Regions from separate parts of the Dactylosporangium salmoneum genome, predicted to be linked through region 1. Evidence: riboswitches for the same ligand, from Rfam matches in the RefSeq annotation. Region 1 holds a riboswitch; each other region holds the start of a gene.

Region 1 (3,267 bases):
TCTCGCGCATGGTCTTGACCGCCTTGTCCAGGGTGACGTGATGGGCGCCGTCGCCGTTGAGGGCCAGGCGGGCGGCGTTGATGGCCTTGACGCTGGCGATGGCGTTGCGCTCGATGCAGGGGATCTGGACCAGGCCGCCGACCGGGTCGCAGGTGAGCCCCAGATTGTGTTCCAGGCCGATCTCGGCCGCGTTCTCCACCTGGGCCGGGGTGCCGCCCAGGACCTCGCACAGGCCGGCCGCCGCCATGGCGCACGCCGAGCCCACCTCGCCCTGGCACCCGACCTCGGCGCCCGAGATCGAGGCGTTGCCCTTGATGATCAGGCCGACCGCGGCGGCGGTCAGCAGGAAGCGGACCACGCCGTCGTCGTCGGCGCCCGGGACGAAGCGCGCGTAGTAGTGCAGCACGGCGGGGATGATGCCGGCGGCGCCGTTCGTGGGGGCGGTGACGACCCGGCCGCCGGAGGCGTTCTCCTCGTTGACGGCGAGGGCGTAGAGGTTGACCCAGTCCAGGACGTGCAGCGGGTCGGCGGCGCCCCGGGTCCCGGACAGGTCCGCGTAGAGGGCCGGGGCGCGGCGGCGGACCTTGAGGCCGCCCGGGAGGACGCCGTCCGGGCGGGTGCAGCCGCGGGTGACGCACTCCTGCATGACCGACCAGATGTGCAGCAGGTCGGCCCGGATCGCCGGCTCGGGGCGCCAGGCCTGCTCGTTGGCCAGCATGACGTCGCTGATGCGCAGGCCCTCGGCGGTGGCGTGGGCGAGCAGCTCGGCGCCGGTGGTGAAGGGGAACTTCACCGGGTCCTCGGTCGGGGTGGGGGCGCCGCCGGGGCCGATGACGAACCCGCCGCCGACGGAGAAGTAGGTGCGCTCGGCCACGGGGGAGCCGTCCGCCGCCCAGGCGTGGAAGCGCATGCCGTTGGGGTGCTCCGGGAGGCTGCGGCGGCGGTGCAGGACCAGATCGGCGTCGACGTCGAAGGCTATCGCGTGGGCGCCGCCGAGCAGGTCGAGCCGGGCCGTCTCGCGGACCGCGCGGACCCGGCCCGGTGCCGCGTCGGTGTCCACTGTGGAGGGATCGGCGCCCTCCAGGCCGAGGATCACCGCGGGGGCGGAGCCGTGGCCGTGGCCCGTGGCGCCCAGCGAGCCGAAGAGCTCGGCCTTGATCCGGGCCACCCGAGGGAGCAGGCCGTCGTCCTGCAGGCGGGTGACGAAGCGCCGGGCCGCGCGCATCGGGCCGACGGTGTGGGAGGAGGACGGGCCGATGCCGACGGAGTACAGGTCGAACGCGCTGAGCGTCATCGCTGCGACCCGATCAGCGCCGCGTAGGCCTCGGCGTCGAGGAGGTCGGCCCCGCCGGTGACGCGGATGCGGAAGAGCCAGTTGGCGTACGGGTCCTCGTTGATCAGCGCCGGGTCGGCGGCGACGGCCGGGTTGACCTCCTCGACCACGCCGTCGGCGGGGGCCAGCAGGTCGCTCACGGACTTGGTGGACTCGACCTCGCCGCACGGCTCGCCGGCCCGCACTTCGCGGCCGGGCTCGGGCAGGTCGATGTAGACGATGTCGCCGAGGGCGTCGGCGGCGAAGCGGGTGATCCCGACGGTGCTGAGATCCCCGATCCATTCGTGGTCGCGGGTGTACTGCAGGTGCGATGGCACGGTCACGAGAGGCTCCCCTGGTCGATGACGGTTGGGTGCCTCCCCGCTCTGTCATCGAATGCCTGAGAGCTTCACCGGCCGGGCCCGGCCTCGGGCGAGGCGGGCGGCGGTTTGCACCGTGGGCGCGGGACGCGGCGTCCCGGCTTTTCAGAGTTGCCTGGCCGTGGCGGTACGTGGGCCTGAGAGATTCCCGGGGAGAGTTGCTCCTTCGGCGCCCCAGCGGGTGGGGACTCTCCCGCCGCGGTTCGTTCGGCGCGATGTGGAGTTGTCGCCGCGACCGTACGGCGGCGCCGCGGGGCGGGTCAAGTCCTTACGCTCGCTAGGCCCAGGGGGACGTGACCGCCCAGGTGATGTCGGGGACCAGGCTGTTGGCGTTGTCCTGGGCCGCCGTGCCGCCGGGGGTGGCCAGCCACAGCTCGGAGTTGATGTGGCGCAGGTAGGAGCCGGAGAAGTTCCAGGAGGCCAGGCGCACGCCGCCGGGGGCGGTGCGGGCGCACCAGGTGGCGTCGGCGTGCATGAGCGCGGTGCCGTCGTCGGCGCTGATCTTCACGCGGCCGTTCTGGTGGCGCAGGTAGTACGTCGGGTAGTTGCGCGACTGGAGGCTGTAGCAGCCGCCGGCCAGGCCGGGCACGACCCGCCAGGTGGCGTCCTGCTTGAGCAGCGCGTCGCTGGCCGCGGTGACCACCTCGGTATAGCCCAGGCCGTTCTGGTGGCGGGCGTAGCGGGTGGTGCAGCAGGCGGTGGTGGCGCGCAGCGAGACGTTGGTGTCGACCGGCAGCGTGGTCGCGGCGCCGTCGTCGCCGGCCGAGCCGGGCACCGACGCCAGGGCGGAGGCCCAGCGGGCGGCCATCTTGTCGTAGCCGGCCCGGGTCGGGTGCACGCCGTCGGCGAGGTCGGCGGTGCTCAGCGCGGCGTGCATGTCGACGAAGTGCACCCGGGCGCCCTTGCCCGCGACGATGCCGGGGATGGTGGCGTTGAAGGCGTTGGCGGCGCTCTCCCGGGCCGGGTCGGCCAGCGGGATGATCGAGGCGACGAAGACGTCGGCGCCTGGGGCGGCCGCCCGCACGTGGTCGATGAGGCCGGAGAGGCGCGACGGGGCGCCGGCGAGGTCGTAGTTCTGCACCACGTCGTTGGTGCCGAGGTGGATGAGCACGCTGCGCGGGGCGGTGGCGGAGACCCAGGCGGTGGCGTTGGCGTCGACCTGGTCGATGCGCCAGCCGGGGTGGCCCTCGTGGTCGTGGTCGGGCAGGTCGGCCGGGCCGTTGAACTGCGAGCCGACGAAGTCCACGGGGTGCCCGGCGGCGGCCAGGGCCCGCCACAGGTTGATCCGGTAGCCGCCGGGCACGTTGAACCCGTCGGTGATCGAGTCGCCCAGCGGCAGGATGCGCACCCCGCCGTTGGACTCGGCGTGGGCCGGGGCGGGCGTCGCGACGAGCGCCGCGGCGGTGGCGGCCGCCGCGGCGAGCAGGGCGACGAGACGACGGGCTCGCATCGCTGATGCCTCCGGGTTCGTGATCGATCGCGGTGGTTCCCGAACGTACGCGTTGATTTCGAACCTGTAAATGGTTCGATTTTGTGTGATCTTGGAATTGAAGGCATTGACACGGGTCTTGACGA
Region 2 (3,267 bases), on a different contig from region 1:
AGTGGCGGGCGTGCTCCGGGGTCAGGCAGGCGGGGGCTAGGGACTTCAGCTCCTCGTGCAGGGCAGAGGTGCGCACCACCAGGGGAGACAGGAGCTGCTCCAGGACGTAGCCGTTGGGCTTGAGCAGCAGGCGCACGAACTTGGCCAGCTCCTGGCTGACGACGTCGAGTTCCATGCCCTCGCGCACGCCGCCGGACTGGACCGTCTCCGGGCCCACGGTCAGGCCCACGACCTCGTCCAGCGGGAGGATGTGGCACGCGCGCAGGTCCAGGTCGGAGTCGACGGAGGCGAAGCCGTACAGGTGGGCGCCGCTCACCGTGGCGAACACCAGCGGGTAGGGGTGGGGGTCGGCGACCTCGCCCGCCCAGGCCGGGATGTCCGCCCGGAGCGGGGGCGGTGCCGGCGTGGGGGCCGGCGCGTGCGTTGCGGGCGTGGGGGCCGGCGCGTGCGTTGCGGGCGTGGGGGCCGGCGCGTGCGTTGCGGGCGACGACGAGCGGAGGTCCATCAGGAAGCGCTCGACGGCGCCGCGGTCGGGCTCGTCCGGGAGCCGGGTCTCGGACTCGGCGCGCTCCAGGTCGGCCGACAGCGACGCGGCCAGGGACTGGAACTCGTCCCACGACAGGTCGCCCCGGCGGATGGCGAGGAGCTCGTCGCGGTGGGTGGAGACGTCGACCAGGACCTCGCCGGTGCGCAGGACGTGGGCGCCGGCGCGCAGCAGGCGGGCCATGTGCATCGCCTGCTTCCAGCGGATCTCGCCGGTCTTGGCGCGGGTCGAGGTGAGCTTGGCCAGCTGGTCGCGGGCGTAGTCGCCGTAGGTGCGGGCGGCGCGGCGGGACAGGAACGCGGGACGCAGGTCCAGCAGGGCCCGGCCGGCGTCGGTCAGGCGCTCGACCAGCGGCGAGGAGAGGCACTCCCAGACGGTGGGGTTGGCGGCCAGGGCGAGCGTGCAGGCCCGCTCGACCTCCCACGAGAACTCCTCCGGCCGCGGGCCCTCGACGTGCGTCGGGGGCTTGTCCAGGCGCCAGAACTCCGGCGTGGGCGCCTGGAAGACGCCGCGGCGGTCCGTGTCGGACGCCGGGCCGGCCAGGCCGTAGGCGCGAGAGCCGACGATCGCTGTGTAAATGGTGTGTGACGCCACGATGGTCAAGTCCTGCACAGGAGGTAGGGTAGGCAAGCCGGCAATACCCGCGCGGGAGAGATCGCCATCGGCAATACGGCGACGCCGAAGGGGCAAATCCTCCCCGGAACCTCTCAGGCAGAAGGACCGCGACGGGTTGGCACCTCTGGAGTCTGCGACAGAGGGGGAGGAGCGCACATACGCCCCTGTCCCCGGACATCCAGAGAGTGTGGCTATGACCAGTTTCGCCGCGCGGCACATCGGCCCTTCCGCCGACGAGCAGGCCCGCATGCTCAAGACCGTCGGGTACGAGTCGGTCGAGGACCTGATGACCGCCGCCATCCCCGGCTCGATCCGCTGGCACGAGGCGCTCGAGCTGCCGCCCGCCGCTTCGGAGGCCGAGGTGCTGGCCGAGCTGCGCGGGCTGGCCGCGGCGAACCGGACGCTGGTGTCGATGATCGGCCTCGGGTACTACGGCACGCACACGCCGCCGGTGATCCTGCGCAACGTGCTCGAGGACCCGTCGTGGTACACCGCGTACACGCCGTACCAGCCGGAGATCTCCCAGGGCCGGCTCGAGGCGCTGCTGAACTTCCAGACCGTCGTGGCCGACCTGACCGGGCTGCCGGTCGCCGGGGCGTCGCTGCTGGACGAGGCCACCGCGGCGGCCGAGGCGATGACGCTCGCCCGGCGCTCCTCGAAGGTCAAGTCCGAGGTGTACGTCGTGGACGCCGACGTGCTGCCGCAGACCCTCGCCGTGATCCAGACCCGGGCAGAGCCGCTCGGCATCGAGGTGCGCGTGCTCGACCTGGCCGTGGAGGAGCTGCCGGAGGCGTTCTTCGGGCTGCACCTGCAGTACCCGGGGGCCTCGGGCGCGGTCCGCGACCACGAGGCGCTGGTCGCGCAGGCCCACGAGCGGGGCGCGATCGTCACCGTGGCGGCCGACCTGCTGGCGCTGTGCGTGCTGCGCGAGCCCGGCGCGATCGGGGCCGACGTCGCCGTCGGCAGCGCCCAGCGCTTCGGCGTGCCGATGGGCTTCGGCGGGCCGCACGCCGGGTACATCTCGGTCCGCCAGGGCCTCGAGCGCACCCTGCCCGGGCGGCTCGTCGGCGTGTCCAAGGACGCCGGCGGCGCGCCCGCCTACCGGCTCGCGCTGCAGACCCGCGAGCAGCACATCCGGCGGGAGAAGGCGACCAGCAACATCTGCACCGCGCAGGTGCTGCTCGCCGTGACCGCGAGCATGTACGCGGTCTACCACGGGCCGGACGGGCTGCGCGCGATCGCCGCCCGCACCCACGACATGGCCGTCCGGCTCGCCGCCGGCCTGCGCGCGGGCGGGGTCGGCACCGAGCACCAGGCGTTCTTCGACACCGTGACCGCGGTCGTGCCGGGGCAGGCCGGGCAGGTCGTCGAGGCGGCGGCCGAGCGCGGGGTGAACCTGCGCCGCATCGACGCCGACCGGGTCGGCATCGCCTGCGACGAGACCACCACCTACAGCCACCTGCGCGACGTGCTGGCCGCGTTCGGGCTGGCCCACGTCGACGTGACCGCGCTGGACACGACCGGCGGGGTGCCGGCCGAGCTGCGGCGGGCGTCGGAGTACCTGACCCACCCGGTGTTCTCGAGCCACCGGTCGGAGACGGCGATGCTGCGGTACCTCCGCAAGCTCTCCGACAAGGACTACGCGCTCGACCGGGGCATGATCCCGCTCGGCTCCTGCACGATGAAGCTCAACGCCACCACCGAGATGGAGCCGATCACCTGGCCCGAGTTCGCGAACATGCACCCGTTCGCGCCGGCGTCGCAGACCTCGGGGTACCTCCGCCTGATCGGCGACCTCGAGCGCTGGCTGGCCGAGGTGACCGGCTACGACGCCGTCAGCCTGCAGCCCAACGCGGGATCGCAGGGCGAGCTGGCCGGGCTGCTGGCCATCCGGGCGTACCACCTGGCCCGCGGCGACGCGGTCCGGGACATGTGCCTCATCCCGTCGAGCGCGCACGGCACCAACGCGGCCAGCGCCGTCATGGCCGGCATGCGGGTCGCGGTGGTGGCCTGCGACGAGCTCGGCAACGTCGACCTGGCCGACCTGGACAAGAAGATCGAGCAGCACCGCGAGCGGCTGGCGGCGATCATGGTGACGTACCCGTCGA
Region 3 (3,267 bases), on a different contig from region 1:
ACGCGGCATGTCTGGTTGCTCACAGGTCGCGCAGGCGGGAAGCGTCGACGTGGCCCGTCCAGCGGGCGGAGGCCGCGGTTGCCAGGGCAGCGGTGCCGAGGACGGCGGCGAGGACCGTGATGACGAACGTCCAGGGGATGAAGGGGTACGGCGGCGGCGGGTCGAAGATGCCGTTGAGGACCTTGATGAGTTCGAAGGCGATCAGAGTACCCATGGCGAGTCCGCCGGCCACGCCCGCGATCACCAGGGCACCTGCTTCGGTCCAGAGGAACCCGGCGCGTTGCCGGGCATTGGCTCCCAGGACGGCCAGGGCGACCATGGAACGGCGGCGTTGCACGGCGCCGACGATGAGGATGAGTCCGGCGCTGGCGGTGGCCAGAGCAGCCCGAACGCGAGGGTCAGCGCAAATCCTCGCCGGGGTGGTAGCGGCCGGCGGCGCGGGCACCGTTCTGGCCGCCATGAGCCACGGCATCCCCATGTTGCTGCACCCAAAGGCGCCGACAAACCGATGAACGCCCAGCGGGTCGCCGCCGCCGGCGCCGGCATCGTCATCGACGACCCCGCCGAGGCCGGCGCAGCGGTCCGCACTCTGCTTACCTGCCCCACGTACCGAAACAGCGCGCAATGCGTCGGCGACCAGATCCGCCGCGCCCCGGACGCCGGGGGTCTGGTCCGCGCTCCGCAACCGGCTCTCGTCCACGCCACCGTTGCACAGGGCAGCTGCGGACATGTGGTGCCGGATGCGACCAGGAGGCGCTAGCCAAGATCTCCGAACCCCCAGCGCGTTCTCTTGACGTCGTTCGTCGAGTTCCGCGAAGGGTCTCGGGTGTGTGCAGCGGATCCCCGAGCGGCATCTTGCGCCACTACGCCACCGCCTGCCTAACCCTCGCCGCGACCTCGATTCCCGACACCACTCGGCTTGCCCCGCACGCCTACCCGGGCCTGCCGAGTCGACACCATCCTGACCCACCTCGGCGTGTCCGCCCTGGCCAGCCGGCGCCGGGCACTGCTCGACGCGCTCGTCACCGCAGCCGCGTTCCGCCGTCGGCTCATCATCGGCGGCGGGCAGCAGGCTGCTGTTCTGGTCCAGGCTGTCACAGCTGCACGACGTGGTTGGCACTGCTCCACCCGGACACCGCGCGGAGCAGTTAACGGTGTTCTGTCCAGCCGTCGGCACCCTGTCACCCCGGTCGACCCGCACCCGACAGGGCAGCGGGATGCGTATCCGTCCGCCTCTCGGCACGCTAACCTGTCGCTCAGCATTGACGTCAGCTCGGCACCAGAAGGCCGCAAGGCAGCACGGTCGGCGGATGCCTGGCAGCCGGCGGCGATATCCATCAAGATTCAACGGCCGGACATGCGTCAGCAGCGGGGCTGGACACTTGGCAGCTGGTACCGGCCGCTCCTTGACGCCCTTCATGGTGATCCTTTAGGTTCTTTTCGACAATTTCATACACGCCACTTGAACCGAAGCGGGAGAGCCCGCGCCTCACGATGGGCGCGGCGCCGAAGGAGCAACTCTCCCCAGAATCTCTCAGGTATCGATGACCGTTTCGGTGAGGCGGACTCTGGAAAGCAGGACGTTGTCCTGCACCCACGGTGCAAGCCGCCACATCGGGCGGCGAAGCTCTCAGGTCCAATGACAGAGCGGGGAGGTCACCCACCTGGTTCGCGATCGAAGCGGACCTCGACAAGGGAGCCTCCCGACATGCCCGATGCATTGAGCTCATCGGACCGCGCGACCCGGTCCATCATCCGCGCAGGCGACCTGCGCGCAACGTGCGACGTGCACTCCAATCGCCCGGCCGCGATCATGCCGCCGCCCGCACATTTGCCGCATCCGGATCCCGAGCGCCGCGCGGGCGTGGGCCCGGTGAGCGCCGCGCCGTCCGGCAGCGCGGGAATCCTTACGATCAGCCGCTTTCGAGACACCAAGCGGTGTACTTCGTCGGCGTGACCGGCGACAAGTACTGGCCCCCGTGGCCGGGATCGACCAGCCGTACTCCTGCCCGCAGCCTGACGCCTTCGCGTCCTGACTCAAGGACCCGCATACCGATGCTGACACCGTTGCACGAGATTCACCTCGCCCTGGGCGCAGTCATGACCGATTTCGCCGGGTGGGCCATGCCGCTGCGGTACGGCAGCGAAATCGCCGAGCACCGGGCGGTCCGTACCGCTGCCGGGCTCTTCGACCTCAGCCACATGGGCGAGATCGAGGTGGTCGGGCCGCAGGCCGGACGGGTGCTCGACCACGCGCTCGTCGGTGACGTCAGCGCCATCCCGGTCAGCAGGGCGAAGTACACGATGATCTGCCGCCAGGACGGGGGAATTCTCGACGACCTCATCGTGTACCGGCTCACCGACGACCGTTTTCTCGTGGTCGCCAACGCCGCCAACACCGGCGTCGTCCTCGACGCGCTGCGCGCCCGCGTGGGCGGCTTGCGGGCGCAGATCCGGGACCGCTGCGCGGACTGGGCGCTGCTGGCTGTGCAAGGCCCGCGCGCCGCCGCCATCCTCGCCGACCTGACCGACGCGGGCCTTGACGATGTGCGGTACTACGCCATCCGTGCGGCGACCGTGGCCGGGGCCGAGGTACTGCTGGCCCGGACCGGCTACACCGGCGAGGACGGGTTCGAGATCTTCGCCGCGCCCGCGGACGCGGCCCGGATCTGGCAGGCGTGTCTGGCTGCCGGATCCGAGCGCGGGCTGGTCCCGGCCGGGCTCTCCTGCCGGGACACGCTGCGGCTGGAAGCCGGGATGCCGCTGTACGGGCACGAGCTGAGCGTGGACGTCACCCCGTACGAGGCCGGGCTCGGCCGCGTCGTGAAGCTGGACAAGGCCGACGACTTCATCGGCCGCGCCGCACTCGCCGACCGCGCGGCGGCCGGGGTCCGCCGCCGGCTGGTCGGACTGGTGCCCGACGGGCGGCGGTCACCACGCGCCGGCTACGCGGTCCTCGACCCGCAGACGGGCGACCGAGTCGGCGAGGTCACCAGCGGCGCGCCGTCGCCGACCCTCGGGCATCCCGTCGCCATGGCCTACGTCGACGCCGCGCTCGCCGCTGCGGGCACCACCGTGTCGGTGGACGTCCGTGGCACGCGGGAACCGGCTCGCGTCACCGAACTGCCCTTCTACCGCCGCGGCCGCTGACCGCGCCCACCGCGCCGACCCAATACAGCCTGAGGAGAACCTCCATGAACATTCCGGCCCACCTGAGCTATACCGCTGACCACGAGTGGTGCAGCGTCGACGGTGAGATCGCCACCG

The links. A riboswitch is a leader RNA that binds a small molecule or an ion and turns the genes downstream of it on or off. The one in region 1 is predicted to bind glycine.
Region 2: it holds a riboswitch for glycine, as region 1 does, so the genes downstream of both, gcvP (aminomethyl-transferring glycine dehydrogenase) here and gcvH (glycine cleavage system protein GcvH) in region 1, are expected to answer to the same signal.
Region 3: it holds a riboswitch for glycine, as region 1 does, so the genes downstream of both, ABD352_RS12700 (hypothetical protein) here and gcvH (glycine cleavage system protein GcvH) in region 1, are expected to answer to the same signal.

The regions. Positions count from the first base shown of each region.
Region 1 is NZ_BAAARV010000016.1:394,234-397,500, reverse strand. Features, by position in the region: gene ABD352_RS09410 (L-serine ammonia-lyase) at 1-1,294, opposite strand, end outside; gene gcvH (glycine cleavage system protein GcvH) at 1,291-1,656, opposite strand; glycine riboswitch at 1,689-1,807, opposite strand; glycine riboswitch at 1,808-1,898, opposite strand; gene ABD352_RS09400 (AbfB domain-containing protein) at 1,970-3,142, opposite strand.
Region 2 is NZ_BAAARV010000023.1:172,068-175,334, reverse strand. Features, by position in the region: gene ABD352_RS14615 (nucleotidyltransferase domain-containing protein) at 1-376, opposite strand, end outside; partial or broken gene ABD352_RS14610 (nucleotidyltransferase domain-containing protein) at 485-1,147, opposite strand; glycine riboswitch at 1,181-1,277, shown strand; gene gcvP (aminomethyl-transferring glycine dehydrogenase) at 1,353-3,267, shown strand, end outside.
Region 3 is NZ_BAAARV010000021.1:105,975-109,241, forward strand. Features, by position in the region: gene ABD352_RS12695 (FtsX-like permease family protein) at 20-700, opposite strand; glycine riboswitch at 1,464-1,561, shown strand; glycine riboswitch at 1,563-1,656, shown strand; gene ABD352_RS12700 (hypothetical protein) at 1,709-1,957, shown strand; gene gcvT (glycine cleavage system aminomethyltransferase GcvT) at 2,056-3,150, shown strand; gene gcvH (glycine cleavage system protein GcvH) at 3,195-3,267, shown strand, end outside.